Regions from separate parts of the Lactobacillus sp. CA30L genome, predicted to be linked through region 3. Evidence: predicted binding sites of a transcription regulator. Region 3 holds the regulator's gene; each other region holds the start of a gene.
What was found. The regulator HrcA, encoded in region 3, represses chaperone genes, less so after heat shock. The targets are predictions, from matches to a motif close to TTAGCACTCNNNNNNNNNGAGTGCTAA.
Positions count from the first base shown of each region.

Region 1: groES (co-chaperone GroES) is a predicted target of HrcA. The motif match lies at 2,061-2,087, and genes of this name have one in related genera.
Region 2: clpP (ATP-dependent Clp endopeptidase proteolytic subunit ClpP) is a predicted target of HrcA. The motif match lies at 1,953-1,979, and genes of this name have one in related genera.
Region 4: AC2JF8_RS04785 (ATP-dependent Clp protease ATP-binding subunit) is a predicted target of HrcA. The motif match lies at 1,824-1,850, and genes of this name have one in related genera.

Region 1 covers NZ_JBWXGB010000008.1:23,166-26,975, reverse strand. Annotated here, with positions in the region: gene groL (chaperonin GroEL) at 91-1,719, opposite strand; gene groES (co-chaperone GroES) at 1,736-2,020, opposite strand; gene AC2JF8_RS08360 (redox-sensing transcriptional repressor Rex) at 2,193-2,828, opposite strand; gene AC2JF8_RS08355 (ABC-F family ATP-binding cassette domain-containing protein) at 3,116-3,810, shown strand, end outside.
Region 2 covers NZ_JBWXGB010000001.1:141,799-145,608, forward strand. Annotated here, with positions in the region: gene AC2JF8_RS00700 (hypothetical protein) at 654-782, shown strand; gene AC2JF8_RS00705 (hypothetical protein) at 810-1,184, shown strand; gene clpP (ATP-dependent Clp endopeptidase proteolytic subunit ClpP) at 1,335-1,919, opposite strand; gene AC2JF8_RS00715 (SH3-like domain-containing protein) at 2,092-3,810, shown strand, end outside.
Region 3 covers NZ_JBWXGB010000005.1:10,863-14,672, forward strand. Annotated here, with positions in the region: gene dnaK (molecular chaperone DnaK) at 1-775, opposite strand, end outside; gene grpE (nucleotide exchange factor GrpE) at 794-1,405, opposite strand; gene hrcA (heat-inducible transcriptional repressor HrcA) at 1,418-2,467, opposite strand; gene ribF (riboflavin biosynthesis protein RibF) at 2,600-3,532, opposite strand; gene truB (tRNA pseudouridine(55) synthase TruB) at 3,552-3,810, opposite strand, start outside.
Region 4 covers NZ_JBWXGB010000003.1:144,697-148,506, reverse strand. Annotated here, with positions in the region: gene AC2JF8_RS04785 (ATP-dependent Clp protease ATP-binding subunit) at 1-1,787, opposite strand, end outside; gene AC2JF8_RS04780 (AAA family ATPase) at 2,006-3,810, opposite strand, start outside.

The DNA of each region.
Region 1 (3,810 bases), on a different contig from region 3:
GTAAAGGCTTTTACTGGTCCAGAGCAGGCCAGGCTTTTTTAAGCAAAAAAAAGAACCGCATGTGCGGTTCTTTAATATTGGGAGTCTAAACTACATCATACCAGGAGCGCCGGCACCGGCAGCAGCAGGGTCAGCAGCTGGCTTGTCTTCTGGGATTTCAGCAACAACGGCTTCAGTCGTCAAGAGTAATGCGGCGATTGAAGCAGCATTCTGCAAGGCGGTCCGAGTTACCTTGGTTGGATCGATAATGCCGGCTTCAACCATATTCTCCCACTTGCCATTGGCAGCGTTATAACCAACTTCATTTTCTTGGCTTTCTAGCTTATTCAGGATGACTGATCCATCTTCACCAGCATTTTCAGCAATTTGACGAACTGGTGCGGCCAATGCATTGAGCACAATGTTAATACCCGTTTGTTCATCATCGTTGTCGCCTTTGAGGTCCTTAACAACGCTCTTAACATCAACTAAAGCAGTACCACCGCCAGCAACATAGCCTTCATCAACCGCAGCCCGAGTTGAATTCAACGCATCTTCGATGCGGTAACGGCGTTCCTTCAGCTCAGTTTCCGTTGCGGCACCAACATGGATTACTGCCACACCACCGGTCAACTTGGCCAGACGTTCTTGCAACTTCTTCTTGTCGAAGTCTGAAGTAGTCTCTTCGATTTGCTTTCTGATTGAGTCCTCGCGATCCTTGATGGCTTCATCCGAGCCTGCGCCGTCAACAATAGTCGTTGAATCCTTGGTAATGGTGATACGACGCGCCTGACCTAATTGATCAATCTTAGTGTCTTTGAGTTCAAGACCAAGATCTTCGGTGATAACCGTACCACCAGTCAAAGCGGCAATATCCTGCAATTGTTCCTTGCGGCGGTCGCCAAAGCCTGGGGCTTTAACTGCAACTACGTTGAAGGTACCACGAATCTTGTTCAAAACCAGGGTTGGCAGTGCTTCACCAGAAACATCATCGGCAATAATAAGCAGCGACTTGCCTTGTTGAACAATTTCCTGCAGAAGGGGCAGGATGTCTTGAATGTTAGAAATCTTCTTGTCCGTAATTAAAACGTATGGGTTGTCCAGGTCGGCTTCCATCTTGTCATTGTCGGTTACCATGTATTGGGACAGGTAGCCGCGGTCAAACTGCATACCCTCAACAACGGACAGTTCCGTTTCGATACCACGCGAGTCTTCAATGGTTATGACGCCATCGTTGCCCACTTTTTCCATGGCATCAGCAATCAGGTCACCAACTTCTTTAGAAGCTGAGGAAACCGAAGCCACTTGGGCAATTTGGTCCTTTGATGAAACTGTATGGCTAATCTTGTGCAATTCTTCGATAACTGCCTTAGAAGCTTTCTCAATTCCGCGCCGTACGCCAACTGGGTTGGCACCAGCAGTAACGTTCTTCATGCCTTCGCGAATGATTGCCTGGGTCAGGACTACAGCAGTGGTCGTACCATCACCGGCAATGTCGTTGGTCTTCTGCGCAGCTTCAGCAACCAGCTTGGCGCCCATGTTCTCATAGTGGTCCTTCAATTCAATCGCCTTGGCGATGGTCACGCCGTCATTGGTAATGTCCGGATTGCCGTATGATTGTTCCAAAACCACGTTCCTGCCCTTAGGACCAATGGTGGCCTTGACAGTATCAGCTAACTTGTCCACGCCCTTTAATAAAGAACGTCTTGCTTTTTCTGAAAATTTAATATCTTTTGCCATTTTATCCGCTCCCTAATTACTTAACAATTGCTAAAATATCTTTTTCGTGAAGGACTAAGTACTTTTCATCTTCATACTTAACGTCAGTGCCAGAATACTTGTCGTACAAAACGACGTCGCCCTTCTTAACCATCATCGGGATCTTGCTGCCATTTTCAGCATAACTGCCTTCGCCCACGGCAACAACTTCGCCCTCAGTAGGCTTTTGTTTAGCATTAGAAGCAAGGACGATTCCGCCTACAGTCTTTTCTTCTTCTTCTTTAACTTTAACGATCACGCGATCACCTATTGGTTGTAACACGTTTGTCCCTCCTAATTAGTAAAAAATCTTTTTTTGGTCATTAGCACTCTTGTCGTTCAAGTGCTAACTTACAATTAAGATAATAAACCCATTCCGCTAAAAAAGCAAGAAAAAATTAGCACTTTTTTGCTTAAAGTGCTAATTTATTTTTTTCACCTATCGTTATCAGCTGCTATTTGCCCTTGTCGCTATCCAGGAAGTAAATCAGCGTCTGCAATTCGGTTGCCAGGTCAACATTTTGAATTCTGACGCCGCTTGGTGCGGACAGCCGAATGGGCGTGAAGTTCATAATCCCCCTGATACCCGATTCAATCATTTCATCCGCAGTTTTTTGTGCGGTATCAGCCGGAACGGTTAGGATGGCAATCGTAATCTGCTGGTCGCTCAGTTGCTGCTTTAGTTCACTCATTTCATAAACCGGAACACCGCTCAATATCTTGCCCGTGATTTTTTGATCAATGTCAAACGCGCAGGAAATCCGGATGTTGTTGCTGCGCTTAAAGTTGTAATTGAGCAGCGCGTGGCCCAGGTTGCCGACGCCGACTAGGGCAACATTGGTTAGCGTATCCTGGTTCAAAATCTTTTTAAAAAAGGAAAGCAGGCTCTTGACGTCATACCCGTAACCACGCTTACCCAGGGCGCCAAAGTATGAGAAGTCGCGCCGAATCGAAGCACTGTCAACCTGCACCGCTTCCGAAAGCTCGGTCGAGGAAACCTTTTCCTTGCCCGCTTCATTTAGAATAATCAAGTAGCGGTAATAAAGCGGCAGTCGTTTGGCCGTCGCCGTGGGTATTTTAATCTTTTCCATTTTCTCAAAAGCCTCCATATTATTGTTTTTTTCGATTTATTCTTGTGATTTGTTCATCAATTAGTAATATTCTACCTATAACTTTGCGCAATTTGCAAATATTTTTTTCACAATCTATCAAATTTTATCATATTGAAGTCTTCTTGTATAACTGATCTTGCCATTACGCCAAAATCAGCAGGATTTTACGTGTTTTTGAGCAAAGAGTACCTGAATAAGGGGCCGCCCGCCAATCCCCTTGGCAGCTTGACCGTTTCGTATGCTAAAATAGTCCCTAGGTGAAAAATATGATCATTGCACAAGGACACGACTTAGAAAAACAATTTGGCGCTAACACGCTTTTTGCCCACGTCAACTTTTCGATTGATGCCAGCGCACGCATCGGACTGGTGGGACCAAACGGTGTGGGGAAAACGACGCTGCTCAAGATTATGACCGGCGAAGAAGAAGCCACGCACGGCGAATTTACCGTTAATAAGGATATTGACGTCGGCTACATTGCCCAGGAAAATGGGCTCAACGAAGACAAGACCATCTGGGAAGAAATGCAAGGCGTTTTTGCTCCCCTAATTAAGATGGGAACAAAGATGCAGGAACTGCAGCAACAGCTAGCGGACCAGCCGGATAGCCAACAGCTGCTTAAGCAGTACGACCAGATGCAGTTCAACTTTGAAGAGCGCGGCGGCTATACTTACCAGGCGGACATCAAAAGCATTTTAAATGGTTTTAACTTTCCTGAGGATACCTGGTCCAAGGTCATCGGCAGCCTTTCCGGCGGCGAAAAAACACGGCTGGCCTTTGTCAAGCTGCTTTTGCGCAAGCCGCCGCTGCTTCTACTCGACGAGCCGACCAACTACCTGGACATGGATACGCTTGACTGGCTGGAGAACTTTTTAAAGGGCTATGCCGGTGCTATTCTGGTCGTATCACACGACCAGTACTTTTTGGATCACCTGGCCAGCCAAATTTTTGAACTGCAATT
Region 2 (3,810 bases), on a different contig from region 3:
TCGTGATAATATCACTGTTTAGCCTCTTTTTAATCAAAGTCATAATAATAGTTCTACAATTAAATCAATCGGTGAAGTAAACCCGCTAGATTGGATTCCAAGCCATCTAGCGGTTTTATTATGGTTAAAGTTACCGTCGAACAAAAATCACAGGCGCTTAGGCTAATTAAAGAAGTCTACAGTGGTCGCCACGTGGCCAAGATAATTAGCACAGGGTCACAAAAAAATTATGGTAGTCGATTCAAGCTTCAGATCTTAATTGGAAAAAATAATATGACTAGACTTAGCAAAATACTGCTTTTTTTCAGGATTACTCCCCCTAGCTTAATTGTGCACTGGCAAAACTATTTGATGAAGACGTGTTTGTTGTGCTTGATATTAATAGAAGCCGACTACCGATGAATAAAAACAAAAAATTAAAAAATAATAATAAATAATGTTTACAATTAATAATAAATAATTTATAATTTAATTTAACTAGCAATAGTTGAATTAGTCTATCATGAAATAGTTATGTTTTAAAAGGGCGCAATTCATTGTGGTCAATGCTTGCAGTCGCGATTATTCAGCCGGCAGTGATTTCTGCGGGCGTGATAAAAGCGGCAAATGATGCTCAATGATATTGCCACGCACCTTTTTAACTCAAAGCGTGGATGATAGCATTCAAAGAGGATGACAAGATTAAGGGTATTCCGGCCTTTGTGCTGTATGGCCGCGGAAAAAAGCTTTTCTTCCCGGCTACCGGCAAGGGTTATGCCCCGAAATTACGCTTTCTTGGTTAGAAAAGCAAAATTTAAAGGGTAAAACAAATGAAAAACAAAATAACAAGAGCCGTCCTGATCTTAATAAGTCCAATATGGATATCCTTATTTAATCGAGAGCCTTACGTCTTTTTAATATGGGCAGTCAACGGCTACCTGATATCGATAATAGCCACGGCCTGGATCGTTATTGAGGGGAATACGCTGCTTGAACAAATCGGCAACGACCTGATCTACTGCTTGATCATGCAGGGTCCAGCAATCAATTTTGAGTTGCAATGCTTAATGAATTGGACGGACAAGCAGCAGAACCATCCGCTGCTGATCTTCTTTATCCTGTTGTTAAACGTCGGTTTGATAATTCTGTTTGACTGCCTGATTTATCAGGCCAACTTTCAGAATAAGAGGCACAGCAAAGGATAGAAACTTTATTGTACTTAGATTCTGAGATTGGCATAAACCTTTTAGGTGGCTGGGTGCGCTGATAACACGCCACCCTTTTTTAATTAACCGCATATAAAGGGTCTGGAAAAATTTATTTCCCAGACCCTTATTCTGATTAAATCTGCTTGGTTATTTCTTCTGGTTGACCATGATCTCGTCAATTAGGCCGTAGTCCTTGGCTTCCTGGGCGGTCATGTAATTGTCGCGTTCAGTGTCTTTTTGAATCTTCTTCAGCGGTTGACCGGTCGTGTCATGCAGGATTTCATTAATCTTTTCCCGGTTCTTTAGGATTTCGTTAGCTGCAATCTGAATGTCGGTTTGCTGGCCCTGCGCGCCACCAAGCGGCTGGTGAATCAAGACGGTGGAGTTCGGCAGGGCAAAGCGTTTGCCCTTGGCACCACTAGTCAAAAGAATGGATGCCATTGAAGCAGCCATGCCGATAGCAATCGTGGAGACGTCGGACTTGATAAAGTTCATGGTGTCCATTATGCCCAGACCGGAAGTGATCACGCCACCCGGTGAATTAATGTAAAGCGAAATGTCCTTGGTGTTATCCTGAGCATCAAGGAACAGCAGCTGTGCAATGATTGAGTTGGCCATATTATCGTTGATTTCGCCACTAAGCATGATAATGCGGTCCTTCAACAACCGGGAATAAATGTCATAAGCGCGTTCGCCACGGGCAGTTTGTTCAATAACTGTAGGTACAAGCATATTTTACCTCCTAAATTTATGTTTCTCTTTTAATTAGCACTCTAATAAGTACAGTGCTAATTAAAGCACTTACGCTAAAGGCTGTCAATGAAAGTGTATTGATTTTGTATTCTTTGTTACAGCATCCGTATTATATAATAGCAATATAGAATTTTGATTTGGAGGAAATGTTTTGAAGCGTTTTAAAAAATTTGCGACGATTTCGATGACACTGCTGGGTGGCCTGCTGATTTCAGCCAAGCTATCGGCGACACCGGTTGCGGCAGATTCAGACAACACTCAGCCACAGGGGCAGGACAGCACGAATCAGCCTGCAAACGCGGCACCCGCTAACAAGACGGGTGACAGCGGCAAGACCGATGCAAACAAGCCTGGTGCAACGGACAACGAAGCGGCTGATAACGGGGGGCAGGATGATGCTAGTGATCAGCCTATGCCTAAGAAAAAGAAGCCTAAGCAGGTAGTTACCGGCTACGCGATGATGACCAAGGTGGCTGGCAACAAGAACTACAAGGTGTGGAAGAGCGTTACCAACGGCAAGGTGCACAAGAAAGTGGCCGATGGGATCAACTTCCAGTACAGCCACATCCAGTCAGACCAACTGATTGAGACCAAGAAGCAGCGCTACTGGCGCATTTACGTTAATGGCCGTCAGGTTGGCTACGTCAACGAGAAGTTTTTTGCGAGAAACCAAATCGCAGTGCCCAAGACCATCTCACTGGTGCGCAATGAAAACTACACCTTTCCCACCCGTGATGCTATCTCTTACGTTACCAACTTTATGGGCACGGTGATTGACAGTCAGGATGAACAGGTCAAGGTTTCAAAAGAAAATATCGACTGCTCAAAGCCTAAGACCTACAAGATTAAGTATACCTATGGCGATGCCAAGGCAGTGGTCAAGATTACGGTAAGAAAGAGCACGACCGAAGGGATTGCCGACCAGAATGCGGTAAACACCATCACGGCCAGACCGGGAACTAGCGACCACCAGACGTGGAAGACCCACTACGGTTCATCCATCAACTACATTAGCCCAACCGAGTACACTCCCGAAACGGAAAAGCACACCTTAACCAGTGGCAACTTGACCTTGAAGACAAGATTGTACCAGCCGGTTCTGCTCAGCGTAAAGGATCCTAGCGATGACAACATCAACCGGGTCGGTCACATTCCAGAAGGCGTGACGGTATCAAACAACTGGGCTTACACGAGTCTGCTCAGTCACACGAACCTGACCTCCGGCCACATTGTGGGCTATGACATGAGCAAGATTACCAACCCGTTCGATGCCCAGCTCATGCTTGACATGTCGCAGAAGGATTTCAACAAGTTTGCTGCGAACATCAAGGTCAGCCCGTACATTCCGATTGGCCACGGCCAGGCACTGGGCGCCAGCGACGACTACGTCTACATTTTGAACAACGACAACACGCTGAAGCAAACGACTGATTCAATGGAATTGGTTCAGATCCGCAAGAGTGACCTGCAGATCAACAAGATTTGGACGTTCAAGACCTGGGTCGGCGACGAGACCAACCCGCGCTACTTCCAAAACGGCGTGATCGTTTCCGATAAGGAGATGTATGCCGTCTACCACGACACCGATAACAACTGCTACGAATACTGGCAGCTAACCCGTACCGGCGACAACTGGTATCCAAAATTGGTGGGCAAGACCGACGGCAACTTTGTCAATAACAATGCGCCGGTTCAAGGCTTCACTTACGACACCAAGAACAAGAACTTCTACCTGGCCTTCAACGACCTGATCTTTAAGATCGGCCGTGACGGCACGCTGAAGGATACTTATTCATTCGACACCGGTCGGGAGATCGAAGGCATGTCGGTCAGTGGCGGCAAGTTATACGTTAACTTGGCCCAGCGTGCA
Region 3 (3,810 bases):
CAGAAATAAACGGAAGTGAAATATGAGTCGACGACACGCCAGACAAGTCCTTCTTGGCCTTTTCAGCGGCATCCTTCAACCGCTGCATTGCCATCTTGTCCTTGGATAAATCAACGCTGTTTTCATCCTTGAAGTTCTTGACCAGCCAGGCAATAATCTTGTCATCAAAGTCATCACCGCCAAGGTGCGTATCACCGTTGGTAGATAAAACTTGGAAGACCCCATCGCCCAACTGCAAAACAGAAACATCGAAGGTGCCGCCGCCGAGGTCATAGACCAGAACTTTTTCATCTTCGGCATCCTTGTCAAGACCATAGGCCAGTGAAGAAGCAGTCGGCTCGTTGATGATCCGTTTAACTTCCAGGCCCGCAATCTTGCCGGCATCCTTGGTGGCCTGACGTTGCGCATCGTTGAAGTAAGCGGGAACCGTAATTACTGCCTCAGTGACCTTTTCGCCCAGGTAGTCCTCAGCAAATTTCTTGATGTACTGCAGGATCATCGCTGAAATTTCTTGCGGCGTGTAGGTCTTATCACCAAACTTAACCTTGTAATCGGTCTCGCCCATGTGGCGCTTGATTGATGAAATCGTGTTCGGATTAGTGATTGCTTGCCGCTTGGCAACTTCACCAACCTGAATTTCGCCATCTTTAAAAGCAACTACTGACGGAGTAGTCCGATTTCCTTCCGGATTGGTAATAATTTTAGGTTCTTTTCCTTCCAGAACAGCAACTGCTGAGTTGGTAGTTCCGAGGTCAATTCCGATAACTTTTGACATTGTTTAACTTCCTTTCACTTACTGTGCAACAACGACCATTGCTGGTCTTAAAGTACGATCCTTATAACGGTAGCCCTTTTGCAGGACCTGGACAACGTGATCCTTTTGATCATCATTCTCAGCCCCAACCGTTTGCACGGCCTGGTGCAGCGTCGGATCAAACTTGACGCCTTCCGCTTCAATCTCGCTGATTCCGTGGTCCTTCATGGCTTTGACAAGTGCGTCGAGCGTCATCTGAACCCCCTTCTTGAGCTGCTTTGAGGCTTCGTCATCGACCTTAGTGGCCAGTGCGCGCTCCAAGTTGTCCATTGCGGGCAAAATATCCTTTGCCAAAGACTGCGATTCATACTTGATCAGCTGCGCGCGTTCATTGTTATAACGGTTTTGCATATTTTGCATCTCAGCTTGACTGCGCAGGAACTTGTCTTCGAGGTCCCGGTTGTCAGCCTGTAGTGCAGCCAGCTTAGCGGCAGAGTCTTCTTTCTGATCCCCTGCGTCTTTCTGCTTGCCGGAATTTGCTCCGGCAGCTGATTCATTTTTGCCTGCATCTTTTTTCTTGGATGCCGCTTCAGAAGATTCGGTTTTATCCTTCTTTAGTTTTTTTTCTTTAGGAAATTTTTCCTTACTCACGGCTAACCTCCTTTATTTAAACCGACCGTAATACTCCAGCAGCTTCTTGGCCAATTCGTTTCTGAAATATTCCAGAAGGCCAATCACCTGCGAATACGGCATATTGTTCGGGCCGAGCAGCGCGATCACGCCCTTGCCGTGCGAGCCAACGCTGTATTCTGCCGTTAGCAGACTGTAATCCTTCAGCAAGTCATTGGACAATTCCGAACCCAGGCTAACCTGAACCGGATAATGGCCGATGCTTGTGCCGCTAGGTTGGTCCATTAAACTTGAGATCAAGTCGTTGTGGTCAATCAGTTCATACAGCGACCGCAGGCTCGCGACGTCGCTCATTGAAGCGGTATTCAATAGGTTGAGCTGTCCGTCAACGTACATCTGCTCGCTGGCAGCATCGTTAATCACGTCCTCAACCAGATCAAGCAGCTCGCCCGCGTGATGACTGCTGAGCTTCTTGCCCAGGCCGCGGTTAAGCAGTGCCGGCGTTACCTTGCTGAGCGTTTTGCCCACCAACTCGTCGTTAATCATTCGGACAGCCTTCTCAACCTCATCGCCGTGAACGTTGTGCGGCAGACTGTAGACCTGGTTATGGACATTGCCGTCACTTGTCACCAGAATCGCCATAATCTGCCGGCTAAACAGCGGGACAATGCGGAAGCCCGTGATGGTCAAGTTGCTGCTTTCCGGTCCCTCCGCAAAGGCCGTATAGTTGGTCAAGTCTGACAGAATCTTGGCTGCCTCCTGCACAATTTCATTTACCTGGTGAAACGGCTGGTCTAGCTGGTTCACGATTCGCTGGTAGACGGATGACGGAATCTGTAGGGGTTCAACCAGGTTATCGAGGTAATAGCGGTAACCGTCCGTTGACGGCACGCGCCCACTCGACAAGTGGGTCTTCTCAATCAGTCCCTTGTCTTCCAAAACAGCCATCTCATTGCGGACGGTTGCGCTTGAAACCTTAATCGGCAACTGCTTCATCACGGTCTTGGAGCCGACTGGATCATTGGTCTGCGTAAAATCATTAATAATTGTTTTTAAAATTAGTTCTTGACGTTCGGTCAACATAAGTATCGCCCTCACTTTTAGCACTCATTGCTGTTAGGTGCTAACAACTATTATGATACTAGCATTTAGCAGAATGTCAAGTTGAGTGCTAATTTTTTTGCAATAAAATTAACCCGCGCTGCACATAAAAAACTATTTCTGCCGGGCAAAGTAGTCCTTGATCTCGGCCTCGTCCTGCGCCATCCGTTTTTTTAATTCAGCCAGGCCCGCAAACTTAATCTCGCCGCGGGTATACTTGTACCACTTGATAATCATTTCTTGATCGTATGCCTCTTCATCAAAGCCAAAGAGGTTTGATTCAATGTAGATTTTTTTGCCATTGTGAATGGTAACGTTGTAGCCCACGCTGGTCATCGAGTCGTACCACCTGCCGCCAATCTTGGTTCTCGTGGCGTAAACCCCGACCTTGGGCACGACCTTGTTCTCGCTCCAGACCAGATTTGCGGTCGGATAGCCCAACTTGTGGCCGTTGCGCAAGCCGTGCCCGACGGTGCCCGACATCACGTAGGGTTCACCCAGAAGTTCTGCCGCCAGCGCCATGTTGCCCGCACTAATTGCCTTTTTAATTTCGGTCGAACCGATTTTCTGCCCCTCATAAGACTGTTTCGGAACATCAATAATCTTAAAGCGGCCGCGGGCAAAGCGCGGAAAGTTGGTCATGTTGGCAACGTCCCGCGGTCCGTACGTATAGTCAAAGCCCGCCACAACGGTGTCTGCGTGGAGCTTGATGATGATCTCATCGACAAATTCCTGCGCGGTCAGCCTGCTGAAACGGTCGTTAAAGTGCATCACCAGCAGGTAGTCTACCCCCAGCGCACGCATTTTGTAGGCCTTTTCTGGCAGGCTGTCAATGTAGGACACGTCGGCATTCTGGTACACCTCTTTAGGGTGCCGGTCAAAGGTCATTACCATCAGCGGCAGGCTGCTTTTTCTCGCCGCCATTTGGGCCAGCTTAATCAGCTGCTGGTGGCCGCGGTGAACGCCGTCAAAAAAGCCGAGGGCCAAAACGGTTTTGTCCGGGATTAAGTTTTCTTCTACCGGATAAGTTAAATGGATAATTTGCACGATAAAGCCTTCATTTCACCTAATTATTTTGTAAAAGCATTAAATAGGGGCGATACTGGGTATCATCTTTTTGATATATTGCCTTAACCCTTTTATTGTACCGTAATGCAACCCATTTTGCATTTGTTTCCAGGGAGATTGCCGCCCCATTTTGCACCTTGAGCCACTGGTTTTCCGGTAGGTCCACCTGCGGGTAATCCGCAAAAAAGGCATCGATGGGCTGAATAAGAGCAGCCGCCCTGCTCGGATCGCTGACAATTTCATCCAGCTTGACCGCC
Region 4 (3,810 bases), on a different contig from region 3:
ATCTTGTTCATGTCCGCCTTGGTCAGCGAATTGAATGGCACGATTGCATCCAACCGGTTCAAGAATTCCGGTCTGAAGTAAGCCTCTAGAGCCGTCACCAGCTTGTCATGGTCGACCTTGCCGTCTTTGAGCAGCTTGTCGGAATAGCCGGCGTTCGAGGTCATGATCAGAATCGTATCCTTGAAGGAGACGGTCCGCCCCTGTGCGTCCGTCAACCGCCCATCGTCCATAATCTGGAGCAAGGCGTTGAAGACCTGGGGGTTAGCCTTTTCAATCTCATCAAACAGGATCAGGCTGTATGGTTGGTGGCGAACCTTTTCGGTCAACTGGCCACCCTCGCCGTAGCCGACGTATCCCGGTGCCGATCCGATTAGCTTGTTCACGGCCATCTCGTCCTGGTATTCGGACATGTCGAGCCTAATCAGGTGGTTTTCACCACCGAAAAGCTGAATCGCCAGCTGCTTAGCCAGCTCGGTCTTGCCCACGCCCGTCGGTCCCGTCAACAGGAACGTGCCGGTTGGCCGGTCATTGTCCTTAAAGACCTGCTTGCGCGCAATGGCATCGGTAATGACATCGACCGCCCTATCCTGATCAATAACCGCCTTCTTTAGTTTAGCGGCCAAATCCAGGTTCTTTTGGCCTGCACTGGCGTGCAACTCACTCATCGGAATCTTCGTCTTAGCTTCGATCAAAGCGTAGATGTCCTGGTCGGTGACGCGTGGCGTTGCGGCGTCATCCGCATGGTTGACCTTATCTTGCAGGTTTTCAATCCGCTTTTTCAGTTCGCTAGCCTTTGCATAGTCTTCCTGCTTCACGGCGTTTTTCTTGTCTTCGTCAAGCTTCTTGATCTGCTCATTCAGGCTGGCCACGTCTTGCGGCAGGGTATCCAGGCCTTTTTTAGCGCCCGCCTCATCCATCAGGTCAATGGCCTTGTCCGGCAAGTAGCGCCCCTGAATGTAGCGCTGCGACAGTTCAACGGCCAGGCGCAGGGCATCATCACTATACTTGACGTGGTGGTAGTCCTCGTACTTCTTTTTCAGACCGTTCAAAATATGGATTGTGACCTCAGTTGATGGTTCAGGCACCTGGACCGGCTGAAAGCGCCGGGCCAGAGCAGAATCATTCTCAATCCTGCGGTATTCACCGGTGGTTGTTGCCCCGATCAGGTTGAGGTCCCCACTGGCTAAAGCCGGTTTTAAGATATTGGCGGCATCGCCATTATTGTTTTCCGAATCCGTTGAACCGGCCCCAACAATGTTGTGCAGCTCATCGATAAACAGAATAATATTCGGGTCCTTCTTAGCCTTATCAATTACAGCCTTCAGGCGTTCCTCAAAGCTGCCACGCAGACTAGAGCCGGCCACCATGTCGTTAATATTAACCGCAATGATGTGCTTGTCCTTCATCTTGTCCGGAACGTCACCCTGCGCAATCTTCTGGGCCAGTCCCTCAACGATTGCCGTCTTGCCAACACCCGCCGGGCCCACGAGCACCGGATTGTTCTTCTTCCGCCTGCTCAGAATCTCGATCACTTCCTGGATCTGCTCGTCACGGCCAATCACCGGGTCATACTTGTTTTTCTTCGCCTGCTCAACGAGGTCAACGCCAATCGGCTTTTCCTTTTGTTCCTGCGGTCCCTGAGCGCCCCGGGAGAATTGCTGCGGCGAAATATTCATGCTATTTGCGTAGTGAACCGGAATTGCACCGCTCCCCTCACCAGAATTACTAAAAAAAGTATCGTTTAGTTCTTTAAATAAATTATCAAAATCGTTATCAAAATATGCCATATATAACACCCCTTGCTATAGGTTATAAATTTGTAATTAGCACTCTTTTGCTAGGAGTGCTAATTGCTTACAGCTATTATTATAGCAGGTTATCCACAGAAAGCAATGATTTTGTTTAACTTTTTCCACAGGCTACTGCAAGTTAGTAAGCCCGCCCTTCAAGCTCACAAAAAAAGCCCAACTTCAGCTTTTTACCGCTTAATCTAGGCTCCTTATTCTTATTTCTGGTAAAGTTCAAAGTGGTCCCGCAGGTATTTGGCGGTTAAACCGACACCCTTTTGCACAATACCCACAGGTGTGCCGCTGGCAACAATTTTGCCGCCCTGCGCTCCTCCGCGCGGACCCATGTCAATCATATAGTCACTGTTGGCCATGATGTCGAGGTCGTGCGTAATGGTAACAATGGTTGCCTTCTGGTCAAGGAGCTTCTGCAAAACCTGCAAAAGCGTCCTGACGTCTTGGGGGTGCAGGCCGACCGTCGGCTCGTCGAAGACAAACAGGCTGCCCTTTTGCTGCCGGTGAATATGGCTGGTCAATTTTAGCCGTTGGGCTTCACCGCCAGACAGTGCAGGTGTCGATTCGCCCAGGTGCAGGTACCCCAATCCCATGTCGTGCAGGGTCGTGATGGTCTTGGCAATCCGCGGCTGGTCGTCAAATAGTCTCTGCGCCAAGGCATTATCAACGGAATGGTCCAATACGTCCGCAATGCTCAAGCCCTTCCACTTCACGCGCAGGACGTCCGTGTTATAGCGGTGGCCGCCGCAGACGGAACAGGTCTCCACCATGTCCGGAAGATACTGGATATCAAGTGCAATCACGCCGGTACCGCCACAGGCCGGACAGGCCCCTTCCTTGTTGTTATATGAAAAATGCGCGGCCCGGTACTTTAGCTTTTTCGCTAGCGGCTGCTGCGCAAACAGCTTGCGGAGGTTGTCCATGATATCCGTGTACGTAGCAACCGTTGACCGCTGGTTCTTGCCAACGGGCGTCGAATCAACGCTAATGACGTTCTTGATCCCATCATTAATCAGGTTCGCCACCCAGGCCGGACCGCTGCTACCCTCTTTTTGCGCCTTGAGGGCGGGCAGCAGCGAATCAAAAATCATTGAAGTCTTGCCCGCCCCCGAAAAGCCGGTAATGGCGGTCAGGCGGCTCAGGGGGATCCGCACGTCAACGTGCTCGAGGTTAAAGTGCCTGGTCACCTTGACGCCAACCTCGCCGTGCCGAAAGAGCAGTTTTTTCTCCACTTGCTTGCGCACGTGCAGGGGCTCATCCCCCCGCAGGTAGGGCCCAATCAAAGATTCCCGGTTCGCTATCACCTGTGCCGGTATTCCCTGAGAAATAATCTGGCCACCCTTGCTGCCAGATCCCGGCCCAATTTCAATAATCCAGTCGGCGGCACTGATAATTGCGGCCTCGTGGTCGACCACAACCAGGGAGTTGCCCTGATTGACCAACTCATGGAAGACATCAATCAGCCCCGCAACATTATCGGGGTGCAAGCCGACCGAGGGTTCATCCAAAACGTACAAGACGCCCGTTGTTTCCGTCCGCAAGGTCCGCCCCAGCTGAATACGCTGCAATTCACCCGTTGACAGCGTCGCAGCCTGCCGGTCTATACTCAGGTAATCAAGGCCCAGCTTTAACAGGGGCCTGACTTGGTGCAGCAATTCGCCCGTCAAGTTCTGTGCCAGGTCGGCCATGTTTTCCGGCAGCCACGTCGTAATCTCCTGCATGTAATCCGGCAGTTCCCCTAAGGTTAGCTGCTCAGCCTGGATGATATTCTTTCCGGCAACCTCTTGCTGCCAGCGGCTAGGATCAATGCGAAAGCCGTGGCAGCGCGGACACGTGCTGAAGTGGTAAAACGAATTGATGCGCTCAAGTCCACGCTCGGACTTAGTGGTCTTGCGGGAATTGGCCACGGCATTATAGGCATTTTCATACAGGGCATCGAGGTGGTAAACCCGGCCGGTTGAAGTCGGCAGGTCAATCGGCACCTTCCGTTCCGCCCCGTGCAAGACGA